2 regions of the Cellulomonas sp. GTC20042 genome follow, and region 1 is predicted to be linked to the other one. Evidence: predicted binding sites of a transcription regulator. Region 1 holds the regulator's gene; the other holds the start of a gene.

Evidence for each region. The regulator LexA, encoded in region 1, represses DNA repair genes until DNA is damaged. The targets are predictions, from matches to a motif close to TCGAACANNTGTTCGA.
Region 2: a site for LexA is predicted at 4,807-4,822, ahead of ACZ5HG_RS08515 (Rv2578c family radical SAM protein). Genes of this name have one in related genera too.

What each region holds. Positions count from the first base shown of each region.
Region 1 covers NZ_AP043678.1:1,700,964-1,712,642, forward strand. Annotated here, with positions in the region: gene hflX (GTPase HflX) at 1-864, shown strand, start outside; gene ACZ5HG_RS07855 (ATP-dependent DNA helicase) at 883-3,003, shown strand; gene ACZ5HG_RS07860 (L-lactate dehydrogenase) at 3,058-4,065, shown strand; gene ACZ5HG_RS07865 (LysR family transcriptional regulator) at 4,161-5,081, opposite strand; gene ACZ5HG_RS07870 (aminotransferase class V-fold PLP-dependent enzyme) at 5,163-6,233, shown strand; gene lexA (transcriptional repressor LexA) at 6,325-7,077, opposite strand; gene ACZ5HG_RS07880 (LysM peptidoglycan-binding domain-containing protein) at 7,380-7,844, shown strand; gene nrdR (transcriptional regulator NrdR) at 8,417-8,914, shown strand; gene ACZ5HG_RS07890 (S9 family peptidase) at 9,013-11,019, shown strand; gene ACZ5HG_RS07895 (phosphotransferase family protein) at 11,096-11,679, opposite strand, start outside.
Region 2 covers NZ_AP043678.1:1,850,667-1,862,345, forward strand. Annotated here, with positions in the region: gene ACZ5HG_RS08490 (DUF349 domain-containing protein) at 1-1,106, opposite strand, end outside; gene ACZ5HG_RS08495 (peptidylprolyl isomerase) at 1,103-1,897, opposite strand; gene ACZ5HG_RS08500 (MBL fold metallo-hydrolase) at 2,075-2,797, shown strand; gene hisS (histidine--tRNA ligase) at 2,803-4,161, shown strand; gene ACZ5HG_RS08510 (TspO/MBR family protein) at 4,182-4,715, opposite strand; gene ACZ5HG_RS08515 (Rv2578c family radical SAM protein) at 4,831-5,895, shown strand; gene aspS (aspartate--tRNA ligase) at 6,093-7,901, shown strand; gene ACZ5HG_RS08525 (GNAT family N-acetyltransferase) at 8,027-8,767, shown strand; gene ACZ5HG_RS08530 (hypothetical protein) at 8,895-9,257, opposite strand; gene ACZ5HG_RS08535 (MMPL family transporter) at 9,265-11,502, opposite strand; gene ACZ5HG_RS08540 (replication-associated recombination protein A) at 11,620-11,679, shown strand, end outside.

The DNA.
Region 1 (11,679 bases):
TCGATGTCCCGGCAGGCCGGTGGCCAGGTCGGCGGCGCGGGTGCCGGCATGGGCTCGCGTGGTCCCGGTGAGACGAAGATCGAGCTGGACCGGCGCCGGATCCGCAACCGGATGGCGAAGCTGCGTCGTGAGATCGCCGCGATGGAGCCGGGCCGGCAGACCAAGCGCGCGTCCCGCCGCAAGAACGCGATCCCCTCGGTGGCCATCGCGGGGTACACCAACGCCGGCAAGTCCTCGCTGCTCAACCGGCTGACCGACGCCGGGGTGCTGGTGGAGAACGCCCTGTTCGCCACCCTGGACCCGACCGTCCGCCGCGCGCAGGCCGCCGACGGGCGGGTGTACACGCTGGCCGACACGGTGGGCTTCGTGCGGAACCTGCCGCACCAGCTGGTCGAGGCGTTCCGTTCCACGCTGGAGGAGGTCGCCGACTCGGACCTGGTGCTGCACGTCGTGGACGCCTCGCACCCGGACCCGGAGGGGCAGATCGCGGCGGTCCGGCACGTGTTCGCCGACATCCCGGGCGCGATGGACGTGCCCGAGGTGATCGTGCTGAACAAGGTCGACCTGGCCGAGCCGGAGGTGGTGGCCCGGCTGCGCTCGCGCGAGCACGGGGCTGTCGTCGTCTCCGCGCACACCGGCGAGGGGATCGACCAGCTCCAGGCCCTGATCGCCGACCAGCTGCCGCGCCCCGGCGTGGTGGTCGACGTGGTGATCCCGTACGACCGCGGCGACCTGGTGCACCGCGTGCACGAGACCGGCGAGATCGACCGCGAGGAGCACACCGCGCACGGCACGGCCCTGCGCGGCCGGGTGGACGAGGGGCTGGCGGCGGAGCTGCACGCGGCGTCCGTGGCTGTCGGATGACCGGACTACCCTTCTCGGGTGCCTGACCCCGCTCCCGACGTCGACCACCTGCTCGACCTGGCCGTCGCCGCCCTCGGCGGGGCGCCCCGTGACGGCCAGCGGCAGATGGCCCGTGAGGTCGCGCAGACGATCGAGGCCGGCGAGCACCTGATGGTGCAGGCGGGCACCGGCACCGGGAAGTCGCTCGGCTACCTGGTGCCCTCGGTGCGGCACGCGGTGCTCGCGGACGAGAAGGTCGTGGTCTCCACCGCGACGCTCGCGCTGCAGCGCCAGGTGATGACCCGGGACCTGCCGCTGGTCGCCGGGGCGCTCGGTCCCGCGCTGCCCCGTGCGCCGAAGATCGCGCTGCTCAAGGGCTGGCACAACTACGTCTGCGTGCACAAGACCGACGGCGGCTACCCGCCGGACGAGCAGGGGATGCTCTTCGACCTCGGCGAGCACGGCGCGGCCGACCACCCGGCGCCGGAACCGGGTGAGGGCGACGACGGCGGCAAGGAGTCGCTCGGCGCCCAGGTGGTGCGGCTGCGCGAGTGGGCGCAGGGCACCGACAGCGGCGACCGGGACGATCTGGTGCCCGGCGTGAGCGACCGCGCGTGGCGGCAGGTGTCGGTGACCTCGCTGGAGTGCCTGGGCCAGCGCTGCCCGCTGCTCGCCGAGTGCTTCCCGGAGCGCGCCAAGGCCACGGCCCGCGCCGCCGACGTGGTGGTGACGAACCACGCGATGCTCGGGATCGCCGCCTCGGGGTCGACCCACGTGCTGCCGGAGCACGACGTGCTGGTGGTGGACGAGGCGCACGAGCTGGCCGACCGGGTGACCGCGCAGTCCACCGCCGAGCTGTCCGTGAGCACCGTCGAGCACGCCGGGCGGATGGCGCGGCGGCACGGTGGCATCGTCACCACCGATCTGGACGCGGCGGCGACCGCCCTCGGCACGGCGATGTTCGCGCTGCCGGAGGGCCGGTTCACCGACGGGCTGCCCGCCGAGGCGCGCGCGGCGGTGGCGATGGTGCGGGACGCCGCGCGCGGTCTGCTGTCGGACCTCAAGCCGGACAAGCCGGCGGGCGGTGGTGGCACGGCGGAGGCGGACACCGGGCTCAAGATCGCGACGTCGGCGGTGCAGTCGCTGTTCGAGGTCGCGGAGTCGATGGCGGCCGATCCGGAGGCCCAGCGGTACACGGTGCTGTGGTGCTCGCGCGGCGACGGGCGCGGCGGTGACGGGGCGACCCGGCTGCACGCGGCCCCGCTGGCGGTCAACGGGTTGATCCGCACCCACCTGCTCACCGGGCGGGCGACGGTGCTCACCTCGGCGACGCTCAGCCTGGGCGGCGAGTTCCGCTCGATGGCGCGGGGGATCGGCCTGGAGGGCGCCAGCGACAAGGCGGCGGCCACGGCCTCCGCCGCCGACGGCCCGGGCGGCGCGGACCCGGCGCCCGGCGCCGAGACGTCGAGCACGCTGCACTGGCGGGGGATCGACGTCGGCAGCCCGTTCGACTACCCGAAGCAGGGGATCCTCTACATCGCCCGCCGCCTGCCGCCGCCTGGGCGTGAACCCGCCACCGACGCGCAGCTGGACGAGATCGCCGAGCTGATCACCGCCGCCGGCGGCCGCACGCTGGGGCTGTTCTCCTCGCGACGCGCGGCGACCGTGGTGGCCGAGGCGATGCGCGAGCGGCTGGACGTGCCGGTGCTGGTGCAGGGCGACGACCAGCTGCCGACCCTGGTGCGGCAGTTCGCCGAGGACGAGCCCACCTGCCTGTTCGGCACGCTGTCGCTCTGGCAGGGCGTGGACGTGCCCGGCCCGTCCAACCAGCTGGTGCTGATCGACCGGATCCCGTTCCCGCGCCCGGACGACCCGGTCCGCTCGGCGCGCTCGGAGGCGGTGGTGGCCGCGGGCGGCAACGGCTTCATGTCGGTGGCCGCCACCCACGCCGCGCTGCTGCTCGCCCAGGGCGCCGGCCGGCTGATCCGTTCCACCGCCGACCGCGGGGTGGTGGCGGTGCTCGACCCGCGGCTGTCCACCGCGCGCTACGGGGAGTTCCTGGTCCGCTCGCTGCCCGGGTTCTGGCGGACCACGGATCGTGACGTCGCTCTCGGTGCGCTGCGGCGCCTGTCGGGTCAGGAGCATGCCGCCAGCGCGTGAACTACCCTCGTGACCGGCGCCGACACCTGCGGCGCAGACCTGCGAGGAGGACCCGTGAGCGACCAGACTGACGACGGCGACGAGCTCGGCCTGGCCGGCACCACCGCGGGGCCGCGACGGACCACCAAGCTCGCCGTGATCGGCGCCGGCGCGGTGGGATCGACGATGGCCTACGCCGCGCTCATGCGCGGGGCCGCGCGCAGCGTCGTGCTCTACGACATCAACAAGGCCAAGGTCGAGGCGGAGGCGCTGGACCTCGGGCACGGCATCCAGTTCATGCCGATGGCCGAGGTGATCGGCTCCGACGACATCGCCGCCTGCGCGGACGCCGACGTGGTCATGGTGACCGCGGGCGCCAAGCAGAAGCCCGGTCAGACCCGGATCGACCTGGCCGAGGCCACGATCTCGCTGGTGCAGAAGATCCTGCCGCCGCTGGTCGAGGTCGCGCCGAACGCGGTGTACGTCATGGTCACCAACCCGGTGGACATCGTGACCTACGCCGCGCTGAAGTACTCCGGCCTGCCGCCGACGCAGATGTTCGGGTCGGGCACCGTGCTCGACTCCTCCCGGCTGCGCTACCTGATCGCCCAGCACACCGGTGTGGCCGTGCAGAACGTGCACGCGTACATCGCCGGCGAGCACGGCGACTCCGAGCTGCCGCTGTGGTCCTCCGCGACGATCGGTGGCGTGCCGATCCTCGACTGGAACGGCATCGACGGCCACGTGCCGCTGACCTCCGAGGTGCGCGACTCGATCGCCCGCGAGGTGGTCGACTCGGCCTACCGGATCATCGCCGGCAAGGGCGCGACCAACTACGCGGTGGCGCTGGCGGGCTCCCGGATCATCGAGGCGATCGTGAAGGACGAGCGGCGCATCCTGCCGGTGTCCTCGCTGCTGGACGGCTACCACGGGATCAGCGACGTGTGCCTCTCGGTGCCCTCGGTGGTCGGCCGCGGCGGTGTCGGCGAGCGCCTCGAGGTCCCGATGTCCGTGGACGAGCTCAGCGGCCTCCGCCGCTCGGCGGAATCCCTCCGCGCCGTAGCCCGCCGCTTCGGCCTGTAAGCCCAGGCCCTCTCACCCCACCCCAGCCCCACCCACCCCCTCCATTCCGCGAGGTCGGTGGTTCTGCACGAGGTCGGTGGTTCCGCGCCGCATGGTCAGGCGCGAACCACCGACCTCGTCGCCGTCTCGCGCAGCACGTGCAGGGCGGCGGCCACCGCGGGCACGCGGTCCATGCCCGGGGCGTGCACGGCCTCCACCAGGCGGAAGGTGCGCTGCGCGGGCCGGTGCACGTCCACGCCCTCGTGCGGCACGGCTGCCAGCGCGAGCCCGGGCAGCGTCGCGACGCCGAGCCCGGCGCGGACCAGACCGAGCACGGTCACGTAGTCGTCGGTGGCGAAGTCGATCCCCGGGTCGAAGCCCGCCCGGGTGCAGCTGCGGACGAGCTGGGCGCGGCACTGCTCGCAGCCCGCGATCCACGGTCGGTCGGCGAGATCGGCCAGGTCCACCGGATCGCCCACCGCGCGCTCGCCGCGCGGCAGCACCAGGTGCACCTCGTCGCGCAGCAGCGGAACGGCGGCGCGGCGCGGGCCCTCGCGATCCGGCTCGACGTCCGGGTCGCGGAAGGTCAGCGCGATCTCGCAGCGTCCGGCGTCCAGCAGGCTCAGCGCCTCCGGCGGCTCGGCCTCGACGAAGGTGGTCGCGATCCCCGGGTGCGCGGCGCGCAGCGCGGCCAGCGCGCGGGGGAGCAGCGTGGCGGCGGCGGAGGGGAACGCCGCCAGCCGCACCCGTCCGGCGCGCAGGCTGGCCACCGCCGCGACCTCCTCCAGCGTGGCGTCGAGCGCCGCCTGCACCTGCACCGCGCTGCGCGCCAGCACCTGTCCCGCCTCGGTCAGTCGCACACCTCGCCCCGAGCGGACCACCACGGGCGTGCCGATCAGCCGTTCCACCGCGCGCAGCTGCTGGCTGGCGGCGGGCTGGGTCAGGCCGAGGTGCTGCGCGGCGGCGGTGACCGAGCCGGTGGTCTGCACCGCCCGGACCAGGCGGAGGGCGGCGGCGTCGAGGGCGCGGGGAGCCATGGCCGCAGCATAAGACCGATGCATGGATCGCGTGGCAACTGGCCGTTGTGCGCATGGGTGGGCGCCCGGCACGCTCGTGGGGTGACCTCCCTCGCCGATCTGCGCGCCGCCTTCCCGCCCGTCCGGGGCCACCTCGACGCCGCCACCGCCGGCCTGCCCACCCGGGCTGCCACCGCCGCGCTGCGCGCCGACCTGGACCGCTGGGCCGACGGAGGGCTGGACGCCGGACGCTACGACGACGCGGTGACGCGGGCGCGGTCCGCCTTCGCACGGCTGGTCGGCGTCGGGCCGGACCGGGTGGCGATCGGCGCGCAGACCTCGGTGATGGCAGCCCTGGTCGCGGCCTCGCTGCCTGACGGTGCCGAGGTGCTCTGCGTCGAGGACGACTTCTCCTCGATGGTGTTCCCGTTCCTGGTCGAGCAGCCGCGGATCCATGTCCGCCAGGTGCCCGCCGAGGCGCTGGCGGAGGCGATCGGTCCGCGCACGTCGCTGGTGGCCTTCTCGCTGGTGCAGTCCGCCACCGGGGCGGTGCTGGACGGTCCCTCGATCGCCAGGACCGCCCGTGAGCACGGGGCGTGGACGTTCGCCGACCTCACCCAGGCGGCGGGGTGGAAGGCGGTGGACGCGGGGGTCTACGACCTCACGGCGACCGCCGCCTACAAGTGGCTGTGCGCGCCGCGCGGCACCGGCTTCCTCACCGTCGGCGAGCACGTGCAGCCCGCGCTGCGCCCGGTGCAGGCCGGGTGGTACGCGGGGGAGGACGTCTGGGGCTCCTGCTACGGGCCGTCGATGCGGCTGGCGGCGGACGCGCGCCGGTACGACGTCTCGCCCGCGTGGCAGGCGTGGATCGGCGCCGCCGAGACGGTCGAGGCCTTCGCCGCCGTCGATCCCGTGACTGTGGAGGCGTACGCGGCCGGGCTCGCCGACCGCCTGCGCGCCGGCCTCGGCCTGCCGGAGACCGGCAGTGCGATCGTCACGCTGGACGATCCCGACGGCCGTCGGCGTGCGGCCCTGGAGGCGGCGGGCTGCCGGGTGGCCGGGCGCGCGGGCAGGGTGCGGCTCGCGTGCCACGTGTGGGCGGACGAGGGCGACGTGGACCGGGCGGTGGCAGCGCTCGTCGGCGCCGGGGTGCCGGCCCGCGGCGCGGCCTGACCCGCCCCGCGTCGGTGCGGAGCGCCTGCGCCCAGGGCGCCTGAACGCCGGGTGACCAGCGTCGCCACCCTCGACCCGGGCGGGTCCGGCGTCAGAGGCTGCGCAGCACCGACACGACGCGACCGAGCACCTGCGCCTCGTCACCGGGGATCGGCGCGTACGAGGGGTTCTGCGGCAGCAGCCACACGTGGCCGTCGGAGCGCTTGAGCGTCTTCACGGTGGCCTCGCCGTCGAGCATGGCGGCGACGATCTCGCCGTTCTCCGCCACCGGCTGACGCCGCACGACCACCCAGTCGCCGTCGCAGATCGCGGCGTCGATCATCGAGTCGCCGACCACCTTGAGCAGGAACAGCTCGCCCTCGCCGACGAGCTGACGGGGCAGCGGGAACACGTCCTCGACCAGCTGCTCGGCGAGGATCGGCCCGCCGGCGGCGATCCGGCCCACCACCGGCACGTAGGCGGCGCGCGGCGCGCCGTCGCGCTCGGCGGAGTCCTCGTCGCCGAAGCCCGCGACCGTGGGGCCCGCCTGCCCGGGCAGCGCCGTGACGCCGCGGGAGTCGTCCGGCTGCACGACCTCGATCGCGCGCGGACGGTTGGGGTCGCGCCGCAGGTAGCCCTTGCGCTCGAGCGCCATCAGCTGGTGCTTCACCGAGGAGGGGCTGGTGAGGCCGACCGCGTCGCCGATCTCGCGCATGCTCGGCGGGTAGCCGCGGGACTCCACGGAGGCGCGCACCGTCTCCAGCACGAGGCGCTGGCGCGGGGTCAGCCCGTCGTCCTCGGCGTGCAGGTCGACCACGCCGTCCGTCGTGCCGGCACCGGTGGCACCGCTCGTCCCGCTCGTCATGATGACCCTCTCCGTCGTCCCTGCCCGCTGCCCGTACCTGCTCGCACCCGCCCCTGCGCACCGTCCGTGCTGGTCACGGTCGCGCGGCGTCCGCGTCGGCCGGCCGTGTCAGTGGTCGGTGGTGGGCTTGCCCCGATGTGCCGAGCCTAGGCGGAGCGAGCGGACGGATCAAACATCTGTTCGAGCGTGTCTCGACAACGACGCCCGGTCGTGGCAGCATCGTACAAGCGTTCGACGAACAGGTGTTCGAGCGGGATCGATCGAGAGCGGCGGGCGACCGTCGGCGAGAGGGAGTGGTGAGGATGAGCGCGATCACGATGGCCCCGCGGGTGGCCCTGGCCGACGTGCGTCGTCCGGCGTCCGCTCCCCGGCGGTCGGCTGCTTCTCGGCGGGCGACTGCGGCCCGGCGGGCATCCGCTCCCCGGCAGGAGGCTGCGACCGGGGCGGTGGTGGCGGAGCGGGCGGAGCCCGGGCTGCGCGACCTGCACCTGACCCGGCGCGGGCGTGCGGTGCTCCTCCTGCTCGCCGCGCTGATCGTGCTCGCGGGCGTCCTCGGTGGGCGTGCGGTGGCCGACGGGCCGGAGCAGGCGATCGAGGTGCGCACCTACGCGGTGCAGGCGGGCGAGACCCTCTGGCAGATCGCCGGCGACGTGGCGCTGCCCGGTGAGGACGTGCGGGACGCGGTGCTGCGCCTCCAGGAGCTCAACGGTCTGGCGGACGCCTCGCTGCGCGCCGGCCAGGTGCTGCTGCTCCCGGCCGACTCCTGATCCCGCGCGGACTTCGCACCGGCCTCCGGCTGGCCTTGCGCCGGCCGCGCGCTGACCTCGCACCGGCCGCGCGCTGCCCCCGCACTGGCCTGGGGCTGACCCCGTGCAGGTCGCGGCGAGTATTACGAAAGTGCAGGCTTGCGTAAATCGGATCCCGGCCCCTACAGTGGTGATCACTTCGACGGCTGGCTGGGGGGCTCGCCTCGAAGGACGCATCGACGTCGGCACCGAGTGCGCGACGCAGGCGCGTGAAGCAACGCCGTTCTGACGAGGCGAGTCGTCCGGACGAGACGGGACGGGGGCGTCCCCACGAGGGTGGCCGCAGCACTGCGGCCACCCTCGTCGTCTGTCCGGGACCCGGTGCGGGTGCGCGGCCCGGACTGCGCAGCCGCGCGAAGACCGGACGGCGTGGCCGGGCGGCGCCCGGGAACGGTCCCACCGTCGCTCCGAGGCGAGCCGCCTTGCACCGCCGACCGGCGGCGACCTACGTTGTCCCGGTCCTTGCGGGGGTGAGGCACGTCGGCGTCGTGGCCGGGCCCGCCCTCCGGGAGAAGCACCGAGGAGGCTCCACCATGCACTGCCCGTTCTGCCGTCACGCGGACTCCCGCGTCGTCGACTCGCGCACCTCCGACGACGGCCTGTCGATCCGTCGCCGCCGCCAGTGCCCGCAGTGCAACCGCCGGTTCACCACGATCGAGACCGCGAGCCTCTCGGTGGTCAAGCGCTCCGGGGCGACCGAGCCGTTCAGCCGGGACAAGATCGTCAACGGCGTCCGCAAGGCCTGCCAGGGCCGCCCGGTGAGCGAGGACGACCTCGCCCTGCTCGCCCAGCGCGTCGAGGAGACGCTGCGTGCCAGCGGCAGCGCGGAGCTGGACGCCTACGAGATCGGGCTGGCGATCCTCGGACCGCTGCGCGACCTGGACGAGGTGGCCTACCTGCGGTTCGCGAGCGTCTACCAGGCGTTCAGCTCGCTGGACGACTTCGAGGCGGCGATCACGGTGCTGCGCGCCGAGAACGAGGTCGCGGACGCCGAGCGCGCCGGGCGCGAGGGCGACGCGTCCGCCTCCTGAGCGGTGACGTGGCGCGAACCCTCGCGCTCGCCGCGCCGGGGATCCCCGCCCGTGGATGACCGACGCGGCCTGTCGGGGCGTCGTACTACGGTCATGGGGTGATCCCTGACGACCTCGCGCTCCTGCACGCACCCGGCACCCCGACGCTCAGCCCCGACGGCCGCACCGCCGTCGTCGCGGTGACGTCGCCCGACCTCGACCTGGACGAGTACACCGGCCAGCTGTGGCGGGTGGCGACCGACGGCTCCGCCGAGCCGACCCGGCTGACCCGCGGCCACCGTGACACGGACCCGCAGATCTCCCCGGACGGCCGCTGGGTGGTGTTCCTGCGCGCCGAGGCGAAGGGGCGCCCTCAGGTGCACGTGGTGGAGTTCGCGGGCGGTGAGCCGGTGCGGCTGACCGACGCCCCGCTCGGTGCGCAGTCGCCGCGGTTCTCCCCGGACGGAAGCCGGATCGCCTACCTCGCCCGCGTGCCGGAGGAGGGTCGCTACGTCGCCGACGGCAACCCCGCCGCCGAGCGGCCGCGGCACATCACCGAGCTGCCGTACCGCGGTGACGGCGCGGGCTTCACCCGGGACAAGCGCCGGCACCTGTTCGTGGTGGACGTCCCGGCGCAGACGCCGGGCGCGGTGGCCGAGACCGAGCCGCGTCAGATCACCAGCGGCGACCTCGACGTCGACGGCGCCGAGTGGCTGGCCGACGGCCGTCACCTGGTCGCGGTGTCCGCCCGGCACGCCGGCAAGGACACCGATCTGCGCGAGGACGCGGTGCTCGTGGACGCCTCCGAGGGGTCGGACGGCACGCTGGTGCCGCTGACCGACGTCGACGCGGGCAGCACGCTCGCGGTGATCGCCGCGCGCCCGACGACGGACGGCTCCGGCGTCTGGCTGCTCGCGCAGGACATGGGCACCTCCGGCCGCGAGTTCGTCGCCAGCCAGACCGGCCTGTTCGCGCTCGCGCTCACGGCGACGGCGGACGGGCCGCGGGCGGACGGCACGCCGGTGCGGCTGACCGACGCCGAGGCGGTCGACCTCGACGCGGGCACGTTCCTTGCGGTGGACGGCGGGGTGCTGGTCGGTCGGCTGCACCGCGGCACGGTGGTGCTGGACGAGGTGCACGCGGACGGCACGGCCCGGGAGGCGTTCGGCGGCGCGGTCGTCGTGCACGGCGTCGCTTCCGCCGGCGGGACCACGGTGGCCTCGGTCGCCGGCCCGACCGACAGCGGTGACCTGCACGTGCTGGACCTGACGGCGGGCACCTCGCGGGCGTTGACCGACCTGTCGGCCCCGCTGCGCGCCACCGGTCGGGTGCGCGAGCCGCGCGAGGTGAACGCCACCGCCCCGGACGGGTACCCGGTGCACGGCTGGGTGGTCACCCCGGACCCGGAGCGCTTCGGCGCGGGCCCGCACCCGACGATCCTGATGATCCACGGCGGCCCGTACGCGCAGTACACGGTCGGCCTGTTCGACGAGGTGCAGACGCTGGCCGAGGCCGGCTACGCGGTGGTCTACGGCAACCCGCGCGGTGCCGCCGGCTACGGCTCCGCGCACGGCAAGGCGATCCATCGCGCGTTCGGCACCGTGGACACCGACGACGTGCTCGCGCTGCTGGACGCGGCGACCACTGACCCGGCGCTGGACGCCGAGCGGGTGGGCGTCATGGGCGGCTCCTACGGTGGCTACCTCACCGCGTGGCTGACCACCCGCACCGACCGGTTCGAGGCGGCGATCGTGGAGCGCGGGTTCCTCGACCCGGTCAGCTTCACCGGATCCTCGGACATCGGCTGGTTCTTCGGCCTGGAGTACCTGGGCGACGGCGACTCCGACGCCGAGAAGGCCGCCGTGGCCGCGCAGTCGCCGATGGCGCACGTGGCGAAGGTGACCACGCCGACGCTGGTGATCCACTCCGAGCAGGACTGGCGGTGCCCGGTCGAGCAGGGCCAGCGCTGGTTCGTCGAGCTCAAGCGCCGCGGCGTCGAGGCCGAGCTGCTGCTGTTCCCCGGCGAGGGCCACGAGCTGACCCGTTCCGGCCGCCCGCAGCACCGGCTGGTCCGGTTCGAGCACGTCCTCGACTGGTGGGCCCGGCACCTGCCGCTGTCCCGCTGAGCGGTCCTGCTCCGGACGGCCCGTCGAACGGCCCCGCGCACGTCCATCCGGGCGGGCGCGGGGCCGTGCGCACGTCTCAGCCCGAGCCCAGCAGCTCGGCGAGCAGCGCGTGCCCCTCGGCCTCGAAGTCCTCGGCACCGACGGCGTACGCCCACGCGATCGTCCCGATCGCCTCGCGCACCAGCGACCGTGTCCACGCATCAGCGCCCTCCCGCGCCGCGCCGTCCCGCGCGCCCGCTGCCTCGTCGGCCACGCGCGGGTCCGCACCGTACCCGTCGAGGAACGCGGCCTCGCACGCGGGGGAGCGCCGGAAGTCGCGCTGCGTCAGCCGGGTCAGCTCGCTCGCCGCCGGGCGCAGGTCGGCCCGCCCGAGGTCGATCACCCGCACCTCGCCCGCGTGCCGCAGCCAGTTGCGGGGCTGCCAGTCGCCGTGCGTCGGCACCAGCACGGCGGGCGGCTGCGGCCAGGAGGCGAGCAGGTCCCGCAGGTGGGTCACGATCGCGGGGGCGATCCGGTGCGGGCGGTCCAGCCACGCGAGCGAGCGGGCGTTCTCCCGCGCCTCCCACCCGTCGTCCACGATCCCGGGCGTCTGCGTGTGCAGGGCGGCGAGCAGGGAGCCGGCCTGGCGGTACGTGTCGGGGTCGTCCTGCGCGGGGGTGC
Region 2 (11,679 bases), 150 kb from region 1:
GCCCCCGCGTTGCGGGACTCGAGCTCGGCGAAGTAGTGCCGACGCTCGCGGTCGAAGGTCGTCCGCGCGTGGCTGAAGCGCTTCCAGAGCGCCTCCTCCGTCGGGCGGTCGATGCGCGGGCCGGAGCGCTGCGCGTCCTTCCACTCGTCCAGCAGCGCGCGCAGCTGCTCGCCCGCGGGGCGCCACTGCATGCGCGACGGGTCGGTGCCCGCGACCTTCTCGGCACGGTCCACGATCGCGGTGCGCGCCTCGACGGCGGCGGCGCGGGCGGCGGTGCGCTCGGCCTCCACGGCGGCACGACGCTCGGCGGCGGCGCCGCGCAGGCCCTCCAGGCGGGTGCGGAGCCCGTCCAGGTCACCGACGGCGGCCGGCTCGGCCAGCTCCTCGGTCAGTTTGGCGAGGGTCTGGTCGATCTCCTTGACCGCGAGGTCGGTGGCGGTCAGGCGGGCCTCGAACAGCACGACCTTGGCCTGGAGGTCCAGGAACCGGCGGACGTAGAGCGCGAGCGCCTCGTCGGCACCGGCACCGGGGAACTGGCCCACGGCGCGCTCACCGGCGGGCTCGCGCACGTAGACGGTGCCCTCCTCGTCGACCCGGCCGAACTCGGCGGCGGCGGCCGCCTCGGCGGAGTCGTCCGGCGCCGGGACCGGCACGGCGGGTGCGGCCGGCGCGGCGCTCTCGGCGGCGGGGGTCGCGGGGCGCGGCCGGGGACGCATGGCGCTCGGCAGCGGCGGGCGCGGGCCCGGACGGGGGGCGGGGGTCGTCGCGGCGGGTGCGGCCTCGGCCTGCACCTCGGCGTCCTCCGCGGCGGTCTCCGGCTCGGTCTCGGACGCGGCGGGCTCGGCTGTCGCGTCGCTCACCTCGGCCTCGACGGGCGTGGGCTCGGCCTTGGCCTCGGCCGGGGTGGCGACCTCGTCGGTGGTCTCCGGCTCGGCGGCCACGGCCTCCGGCGCGGTCTCGGCCGGCGTCGCGACCTCGGCCTCGGTGGCCGTCTCCTCGGCGACCGGGGCGGTCTCCGGCTCCGTCGGCTCGGTGGTCGGCGCGAGCGCAGCGTCGACCGCGGCCTCGTCGCTCTCGGGGCCGTGCTGCTCGGGCGTCTCGGTCACTGGGTCTCCACTCCCTCGATGGTGACGGGGATGGCCGGGGTGCCGTCGGAGGCACCCCCGCTCACGCCCGCGTCAGCGATTGCCTGCACCACGTCGAGTCCTGACGTGATGCGGCCGAACACGGTGTAGCCGCCCGCGGTGTCGGACGGGATGGTCGAGTCCTCGTAGACGAGGAAGAACTGGCTGCCCATCGACTCGCCGTCGCCGCCCTGGCGGGCCATCGCGATGGTGCCGGCCGGGTAGACGTCGTCCGAGGGCGCGTTCTCGATCGGGCCCCAGGAGTAGCCGGGGCCGCCGGTGCCGGTGGCGGTCGGGTCGCCGCACTGGAGCACGTAGATGCCGCTGGTCACGAGCCGGTGGCAGGCGGTGTCGTCGAAGTAGCCCTCCTGGGCCAGCGTGACGAAGTTCGCGACGGCCTGCGGGGCGACGTCGCCCTCGAGCTCGATGCCGATGTCGCCCTGGTCCGTGGTGATCGTGCCGGTCCAGGTGCGGTCCTCGGCGAGCGAGATGTCGGGCAGCACACCACCGTTGCCGGTGCGGGCCTCGGTGGAGGCGGTCGACGCGTCGGTCGCCGTGCTGGCGGAGGCCGAGGGGCTCGGCGAGGCGCTGGCGTCATCGCCGCGGGACAGCCCGATCGCCGCGGCGACACCGCCGACGACGACGAGCACGCCCACGACGGAGCCCGCGATCACCTGGGTGCGACGACGCTGCGCCCGTCGCACCTGCTGGCGCTCCTGCCACTTCTCGTACCGGCGGCGCTCGTACTCGCGCTCGCGCTTGCTGGACGGCACGCACACTCCTCGGTCTCGGTCACGAGGCCGCGGGGGACCGCACCGTCGCAGACGTCGACGGCGCACGGCTCCCGCACCCGCCGGACAGTCTAGGCAGCCCGGACCCGTCCGACGGCATCGACGGTGCGGTGCGTCGGGTCGGTGCGGCGCGGGACCGGTCCCGGCTAGCGTGACGGGGTGCGCATCCTCGCCCTGGTGGCCCCCGTCTTCGGCACGAGCTGCTACCTCCTGGTGGCCGACGACGGCGCCTGCGTCGTGGTCGATCCGGGTGGCGGCGCGGCCCCGCTGGTCGAGCGCGCGGTCGCCGAGCACGGGCTGCACGTGGTGGCCGTGCTCGCCACGCACGGGCACCCGGACCACGTGTGGGACGCCGCCGCGGTGGCGGGTGCCGCCGGTGTCCCGCTGCGGCTGCACGCCGCCGACGCCGCAGCGGCGATCGATCCGCTGCACGTGCTGGCCGGGGGAACAGGTCCGGCCTCGCTCGCCGTGGGCGGGGCGCTGGCGGACGCGCTGCGTTCCGCCGGACGGGACCCCGGCACGTACGAGGTCCCGGTGGTCGAGGCGTTCGGCGAGGTGGCGCCGGAGGGCGGCCGGTCCGACGACGTCACGCTCGACCTCGGCGGGATCCGGGTGCTCGCGCGGCACGCGCCGGGCCACACCCCGGGATCGACGCTGTACCTGGTCGAGGTGGACGGCGCACCGGTCGTGCTCACCGGCGACGTGCTGTTCGCCGGCAGCGTCGGCCGCACCGATCTGCCCGGCGGCGATCCCGCGGTCATGGAGCGGACCCTGCGCGAGGTGGTGCGTGCGCTGCCCGCCGACGCGCACGTGCTGCCCGGCCACGGCCCCGCCACCCGCACGGACGTCGAACGTCGCACCAACCCCTACCTGGCAGGATGACCCCCATGGCACGCCCCACCCCGCTGTCCGGCTTCCCCGAGTGGCTCCCCGACGGTCGTCTCGTCGAGCAGCACGTCCTCGACACCCTGCGCCGCACCTTCGAGCTGCACGGGTTCTCCGGGATCGAGACCCGCGCGGTCGAGCCGATGGACCAGCTGCTGCGCAAGGGCGAGACCTCCAAGGAGGTCTACGTGCTGCGCCGGCTCCAGGAGGACAGCGGCGAGGCGGGCAAGGACGCCGGGCTGGGCCTGCACTTCGACCTCACCGTGCCCTTCGCGCGCTACGTGCTGGAGAACGCCGGACGGCTGGCGTTCCCGTTCCAGCGCTACCAGATCCAGAAGGTGTGGCGCGGCGAGCGCCCCCAGGACGGCCGGTTCCGCGAGTTCGTGCAGGCCGACATCGACGTGGTCGGCTCCGGGGACCTGCCCTACCACTACGAGGTGGACCTGCCGCTGGTGATGGCGGAGGCGCTGGGCGCGCTGCGCGAGATCGGCGTGCCGTCGGTGCGGATCCTGGTGAACAACCGTCGCGTCGCCGAGGGCTTCTACCGCGGGATCGGGCTGGACGACGTCGAGGCCGTGCTGCGCAGCATCGACAAGCTGGACAAGATCGGCCCGGAGAAGGTCGTCGCGCTGCTGGTCGCCGAGGCCGGTGCCACCGACGCGCAGGCGCGGGCGTGCCTGGACCTCGCCGCGATCTCCGGCGAGGACACGGGCGTGATCGACCGGGTGCGCGCGCTCGCGGCCGCCCACGGCGTCGAGTCCGAGCTGATGGAGCAGGGTCTGACCGAGCTGGCGCAGCTGATCACCGCCGCCGCCGTGCGCGCGCCGGGGGTCGTCGTCGCCGACCTGAAGATCGCGCGGGGCCTCGACTACTACACCGGCTCGGTCTACGAGACCGTGCTGGTGGGTCACGAGCAGCTCGGCTCGATCTGCTCCGGCGGCCGCTACGACACCCTCGCGTCGGACGGCGCGAACACCTACCCCGGCGTCGGCCTGTCGATCGGTGTCTCGCGGCTGGTGTCCCGGCTGATCTCCGGCGGTCTGGTGCGGGCCACCCGTGCCGTGCCCGCCGCGGTGCTGGTCGCGGTCACCGACGAGGAGACCCGGGCGGCCTCCGACGCGGTGGCCGCCGCCCTGCGTGCCCGGGGGATCCCGGTCGAGGTCGCGCCGACCGCCGCGAAGTTCGGCAAGCAGATCAAGCACGCCGACCGTCGGGGGATCCCCTTCGTGTGGTTCCCGGGCGCCGACGCCGCCGATCAGGTCAAGGACATCCGCTCCGGCGAGCAGGTGGACGCCGACGCCGCGACGTGGGCGCCGCCGGCCGAGGACCTGTGGCCCCGGGTGGTGCCCGCGGAGGTCTGAGTCGCGGACCGCGCGCGGGCTCAGGCCAGCGCGGCGATCCCGGCGTTGAGCGTGGTCGCGTACAGCACCCAGGCGAGGTACGGGCCGAGCAGCCACGCCGCGCCCGGGGTCAGCCGGTGGAAGGCCACGATCGTCGCGACCAGCGCCACCTCCAGCGCGAGGATCACCGCCAGCCCGAGGCCGAGCTGCTCGGCGCCGAAGAAGACCGGCGTCCACGCCGCGTTCAGCGCCAGCTGCGCGCCGTAGAGGGTCAGCGCCGTGCGCGCCCCGCGCCAGCCGTGCTCGCGCCACACCCACCAGGCGGCGACCGCCATCGCGGCGTAGAGCACCGTCCACACCGGCCCGAACAGCGCGTCCGGCGGTGTCCAGGACGGCTTCGCGGCGTCCTGGTACCAGCCGTCGACGCCGGACGCGGAGGCGAGACCGCCGACCAGGGCGACCGCGACGCTCAGGGCCAGCAGGCCACCCAGCACCAGCCAGCGGCGGGTGGCGGACGGCGCGTGGGGTCCCGGGTCGGTGGCCGGCTCGTACGGGGTGGCGGGTGCGGTCGTCATGCCTCCACCGTCCGGCGGCCCGGCCGACGCGGCAACCCGGCGGGTCTCGGACGGGCTCGTCGACCGGGCGCGCGGAGATCTTGCCTCTCGTTCGAACGCGTGTTCGAATGGAGACATGCGATGGGACGGGCAGAAGCTGGGCGACGAGAGCGGTGGCGACGCGCTGCCCGGCCTCGCGCTCGCGGGCCTCGTCCGCTCGGTGCGCACCCCGGAGTTCGCCGGGGTCACCTTCCACGAGGTGCGCGCCCGCTCGGCCCTGAACAAGGTGCCCGAGGCCTCGGACATGCCGTTCCGGTGGACGGTCAACCCGATGCGCGGCTGCCTGCACGCCTGCGCGTACTGCTTCGCCCGGCCCACGCACGAGTACCTGGGGATGGGGGCGGGTGCGGACTTCGAGACCCAGATCGTCGTGAAGACCAACGTGGTCGAGGTGCTCACCGCCGAGCTGCGCCGCCGTAGCTGGGCGCACGAGCACGTGGCGCTCGGCACCAACACCGACCCCTACCAGCGGGCCGAGGGCCGGTACGCGCTCATGCCGGGGATCATCGGGGCGCTCGCGGCCTCCGGCACGCCGCTGTCGCTGCTGACCAAGGGCACGCTGCTGCGCCGCGACCTGCCGCTGCTCGTGGAGGCCTCCGGGCAGGTGGGCGTGAGCCTCGCGGTGTCCCTGGCGATCGGGGAGGAGCAGCTGCAGCAGGCGCTGGAACCGGGCACGCCGACCCCGCGCGCCCGGCTGGCGCTGATCCGGGCGGTCCGGGACGCCGGGCTGGACTGCGGGGTGCTCGTGGCGCCGGTGCTGCCCTGGCTGACCGACGGCACCGCGCACCTGGACGGGCTGTTCGCCGACCTGGCCGAGGCGGGCGCGTCCTGGGTGACGGTGATCCCGCTGCACCTGCGCGGGCCGGTGCGGCCGCTGATGCTCGCGTGGCTGGCCGAGCACCGGCCGGACCTGGTGGCGGGCTACCACCGGCTCTACCGGCGCGGGGCGAACGTGCCGGAGGAGTACCGGCGGTGGCTGCGGGACCGGGTGCGCCCGCTGCGCCACCGGTACGGGCTGGGCCACCCGCCCGGGCCCGCGTCGGAGGGGGAGCCGTCCTTCGCGCCCTGGCGGCGGGGTGCGGGCGGGACGTCGCAACCCGTGGCGAGTGGTCCGGCGATCCTGCAACCGGCGCTGTTCTGAGCGGGGGATCGGGGTGCGGGGCGGATCGGGGGGTGCCGGTGGGCGGTGAGCGGGGCGAGCGACGCGCGGACCCGACCGGCAGCGAGCGAGGGAGGCGACGCGCGGGCTCGACCGGCGGTGAGCAGGGCGAGCGGCCCGCAGTAGACTCGCGGGGCTGCCCGCCGTGGCCAGCGCCCCACCACCTGAGAGGACCTGTCGTGCTGCGCACCCACACCGCCGGCTCGCTGCGAGCCGAGCACATCGGCACCACCGTCACCCTGACCGGGTGGGTGGACCGGCGTCGCGATCACGGTGGCGTGGCCTTCGTGGACCTGCGGGACGCCTCCGGCATCGCCCAGGTGGTGATCCGGGACGAGGCCGTCGCGCACGGGCTGCGCGCGGAGTACGTGCTCCAGGTGACCGGCGAGGTCGGCCGCCGTCCCGCGGGCAACGAGAACACCGCGCTCGCCACCGGCGAGGTCGAGGTCGTCGCCACCGAGGTCGTCGTGCTGAACGAGGCGGCGCCGCTGCCGTTCCAGGTCTCCTCCTCGCTGGACGAGCCGGTCGGCGAGGAGGCGCGCCTGCGCCACCGCTACCTCGACCTGCGCCGGCCGGCTCCGGCCAAGGCGCTGCGCCTGCGCTCGAAGGCCAGCCAGGCCGCGCGCGGCGTGCTGGAGGCGCACGAGTTCGTCGAGGTCGAGACCCCGACGCTGACCCGCTCCACCCCGGAGGGCGCCCGCGACTTCGTGGTGCCCGCCCGTCTGGCCCCCGGCTCCTGGTATGCGCTGCCGCAGTCGCCGCAGCTGTTCAAGCAGCTGCTCATGGTCGGCGGCGTCGAGCGCTACTACCAGATCGCCCGCTGCTACCGCGACGAGGACTTCCGCGCGGACCGTCAGCCGGAGTTCACCCAGCTCGACATCGAGATGTCCTTCGTCGACCAGGAGGACGTCATCCGCCTGGGCGAGGAGCTGCTCGTCGCGCTGTGGGGCCTGATCGACCACCAGGTGCCGACGCCGCTGCCGCGGATGACCTACGCCGAGGCGATGGCCCGCTACGGCACCGACAAGCCCGACCTGCGCTTCGGCCTGGAGCTGGTCGAGCTGACCGCGTTCTTCGCCGACACCCCGTTCCGGGTGTTCCAGGCGCCCTACGTGGGTGCCGTGGTGCAGCCCGGCGGTGCCTCCACCCCGCGCCGCGGCTTCGACGCCTGGCAGGAGTGGGCCAAGCAGCGCGGCGCCAGGGGCCTCGCGTACGTCACGGTAGCCGAGGACGGCACCCTGGGCGGGCCGGTCGCCAAGAACATCTCCGAGGCGGAGCGCGACGGCCTGGTCGCCGCTGTGGGCGCCCAGCCGGGCGACGCGGTGTTCTTCGCCGCCGGCAAGGCCTCCGAGGCGCGGGGGCTGCTCGGTGCCGCCCGCCTGGAGATCGGCCGTCGTGGCGGCCTGATCGACGAGTCGCAGTGGTCGTTCCTCTGGGTGGTCGACGCCCCGCTGTTCAAGCCCACCGGCGAGGACGACGACGTGGCCGTGGGCGACGGCGCCTGGACCGCGGTGCACCACGCCTTCACCTCGCCGACGCCGGAGTGGATCGACCGCTTCGAGGAGTCGCCGGGCGAGGCGCTGGCCTACGCCTACGACATCGTGTGCAACGGCAACGAGATCGGCGGCGGCTCGATCCGTATCCACCGCCGCGACGTGCAGGAGCGCGTGTTCGCGACGATGGGGATCGGCGAGGAGGAGGCCCGCGAGAAGTTCGGCTGGCTGCTCGACGCCTTCCAGTTCGGCGCCCCGCCACACGGCGGGATCGCGTTCGGCTGGGACCGCGTGGTCGCGCTGCTGACCGGCTCGGAGTCGATCCGCGACGTCATCGCGTTCCCGAAGTCGGGTGGCGGCTACGACCCGCTGACCGGTGCGCCGGCCCCGATCTCCGCGCAGCAGCGCAAGGAGGCCGGTGTGGACGCCAAGCCCAAGGACGCCACGAAGGACGCCGAGAAGGCCGCCGCGGAGCAGACCGCGGCCCAGAGCTGACCGCCGGGACGCCGGGGGCGGGCCACGGCCCGCTCCCGGACCCCTGGTCCCGCGACGAGCTGCTGCTCGGCGAGCGGGAGGAATGGCTGCCGGGCGCCTGGGAGGTGGCCGGGGACGCGCTCTGCGTGGTGCTCGAGCAGGTGGCGACGCCCGGCGGTGACCCGGCGACGCGCGGCCGGATGCTCGTCGCGCTGGACGGATCCGCGGGTGCGGGTCACGACGACGGCGCGGGCAGCAGCAGCGCCGGCCACGACGACGACCTCAGCCGTGCCACCACCGTGCCGCTGGTGCGCCGGGCGCTGGCCCGCGACCCGGGCACGCTGCGGCACGCCTGGGTCCCCACCGCCGCGATGCCGGACCTGCGCGACGCGCTGCTCGCCGACGGCCTGCGGCCCAACCGCACCGGCTGGGAGTGGATGGTGCTGCGCACGGCCCCGACCGAGGTCACCGCGGAGCGCCGGCTGCGCGTGCTCACCCCCGACGACCGGGAGGCGGCGGTCGCGTGCCTCGCGGTGTCCAACCCCGGCACCGAGGCGGTGCCGCTGGCCGAGGGCGAGCGCTGGTGGGGCGTCGACGACGCCGAGGACACCGGCGGCGGGCTCGCGGGCGTGATCGGCGCGGGCTGGACCACCGGCACCGTCGGCGGTGCGGGCTCGTGGCACCTGCACGGCCTCGGCGTGCGCCCGGGAGCGCGCGGGCAGGGACTCGGGGCGGCGCTGACCGCCGGGGCGTCCCGCGCGCTGCTCGCCGACGGCACCGAGTGGGTGTCGCTGGGCATGTGGGACGACAACGACGGCGCGCGTCGGATCTACCACCGGCTCGGCTTCCGCACCGTGCACCGGCTCACCACGCTGCACCGTCGCTGACCCGCGGCACCGGCGCCGACCCCGCAGCCCCGCTGCTCAGCGCGGGGGCGGTCGGCACCTGCGCGCCTGTGCCGCCGTCACGCGTGCGCCCGCGCCCGCGCCGCCCCGCCGCCCGCGCCCCGCCCGCTCACCACCGGGTCGGTGGCGGCACCTCCCCGCTGAGCCCGCGGTGCGGGCCGGACGGCGCGTCGATCTCCGGCACCCCGACCTCCTCGCCGTGGGTGGCGTCGGCCCGCAGCACCACGGGACGCAGCCGGTACGAGCGCCGCCACACGGGCACCAGCACCCCGACCGAGACCAGCACGTGCACGCCGATCACGAAGAAGACGAAGCCCGCGCTCGCCCGCATCTGCGGATCCGTGCTGCCGGTGCGGGCGACGATCTCCAGCACGAGCCACACCAGGGGCGCCGCGAGCACCGCCGTGCAGAGCCGCGAGACGCGCAGCGCGCGCCGGTAGGCGAGGCGGTCGACGGGCAGCGGGCGCGGCACGGGCGGGTCAGTGCGTGATCGCGAGCTTCTCGTACACCCGGCGCAGCGGGCGCGGGGCCCACCAGTTGAGGTCGCCGAGCACGGTCATCGTCGCGGGCACCAGCAGCAGCCGGACCAGCGTGGCGTCGATCAGCACCGCCACGGCCAGCGAGAAGCCGACCTCCTTGATCACCAGCAGCTCACCGGCGACGAAGCCGGCGAACACCGCGATCACGATGGCCGCCGCGGAGGTGATCACCCGGCCGGAGCGCTGGAGGCCGAGGCGCACCGCCTCGTCGTTGGGCACCCCGCGGTCGTGCAGCTCCTTGATCCGGGACAGCAGGAACACCTCGTAGTCCATCGCCAGCCCGAACGCGAACGCGATCACCAGGGCGAGCACGTAGGTCTCGATGCCGCCGGTGGGCTCGAAGCCGAGCAGCCCGGACAGGTGCCCGTCCTGGAACACCCAGACCAGCACGCCGAGGGAGGCGCACAGCGAGATCGCGTTGGTGAGCAGCGCCTTGATCGGCACGAGCACGGAGCCGGTCATCAGGAACAGCAGCACCAGCGTGGCGACGGCGACGATGCCGAGGGCCCACGGTGCGCGGTCGACCAGCGCGTCCACGAAGTCGATCTGGTTGGCGGCCTGCCCGGACACCCAGGCGTCGAACGGCAGCTCGAGCGCGCGCAGCTCGTGCACGACGTCCTGGGCGACCCGGCCGCCGGGGTCGGTGGCGTCGGGGCGCACCCCGATCACGACCAGCGACCCGGCCACCGCCGGGGCGTCCACGGAGGCGACGCCGTCGATCGCCTCGATCTGCGGGATGACGGCCTCGGCCTCTTCGAGGGTGGTCTGGGTGACCACCTGCACGGCGGCGCTGGACGAGCCGGGGTACTGCTCGGCGAGCACCCGGACGAACTCGCGCTGCGGGCTGCTGAGCGGCAGCAGCTGCGTGGTGGAGTTGCGCAGCTCCAGGTGCAGCAGCGGGGAGGCGAGCACCAGCAGGATCGCCAGCGACCCGCCCATCACCCACCACGGCCGGCGCTGCACCCGCGCGGTGAGCCGGGAGAACGCGCCCTCCTCGGACTGCACGTCGGCGGTGCGCGCCAGCAGCGACCGCAGCCCGGGCACCCGGGACAGCAGCGCGGGGCGGGCGAGCCGCCGGCCGGTCAGCACGAGCAGCGCGGGGACCAGGGTGAGCGCGGTGGCCACCGCGAAGGCGATCACCGCGACGCTGCCGGCACCGAAGGCGCGCAGGATCTCCTGCCGGAACACCAGCAGCCCGGCGATGGACACCGCGACGGTGACCGCGGAGAACGCGACGGTGCGTCCGGCGGTGGCCATGGTGCGGATGATCGCCGTGGTGACCGCGCCGTCGCCACGGCGTCGCCGGGCACCCTGGCCCTCGTCGTCGCCGAGGGTCGCGGACAGCTCCTCGCGGAAGCGGGAGACCACCAGCAGGCCGTAGTCGATCGACAGGCCGAGCCCGAGCACGGTGACGACGTTGACCACCGAGGACTCCATGTCGGTGATCAGGTAGGACAGCCCGAGCAGCGCGCCGAGCCCGCCGGCGATCGAGGCCAGCGCGCCGACCAGCGGCATGGCGGCGGCCAGGAAGCCGCCGAAGACCAGCACCATGATCAGCAGCGCCACCGGCAGCGCGACGGCCTCGCCGGTGGTGAGGTCCTTCTCGACCTGGTCGGTGATCGCGGAGACGATCAGCGAGGTCCCGCCGACGATCCCGGTGGCGTCCGGCGCGACGTCGTGCAGCGCGGCGGGCACGGCCTGCATCGCGGCCTGCACCTGGTCGAGGGCGGCGGACCGCGCATCGTCGCCGAGCGCGGGGTCGAGCTCGGCCACCACCAGGAACCCGTCGCCGTCCTGGGCGAGCAGGGGAGCGGCGGCGGGGTTGGCGACGCCGTCGGGCAGCACGTAGGGGTCGATCACCGAGACGACGCCGTCCACGGCCGTGATCTCCTCGCGCGCGGGCGCCAGCGCCTCGGCCATCCCCTCGGCGGCGGGGTCGACGTCCTGCACCACGAGGGTCAGCGAGGCGCCGGAGGTGCTGGCGTCCGCGAGCAGCTCGTTCGCGTGCGCGCTGTCCGACCCGGGGACGACCGGCTCGCCGGTGGACAGCCGGTCGAAGAGGTTCTGCCCGTGCACGCCGAACAGGGCGAGCGCCAGGCAGGCGGCCGTGATCACCAGCCAGACGAGGACCGTCAGACGGGGGTGGCGGGCGACCGTGCGGCCCAGGCTCTCGAACACGCAGGTCAGCATCGCAGGCCGGAGGGCTGCCGCGCATCATCGGTGGTGGCGCGGCGGGGCGCCGACCCGCGGACCGGGTGGTCCGCGCCTGTGGGCGGGGCTGCGTAGGCTCGCGGCATGGACCTGTTCGACTCGGTGACCTCGACGGCGCAGGGCACCCCCGCCGTGCAGGCCGGG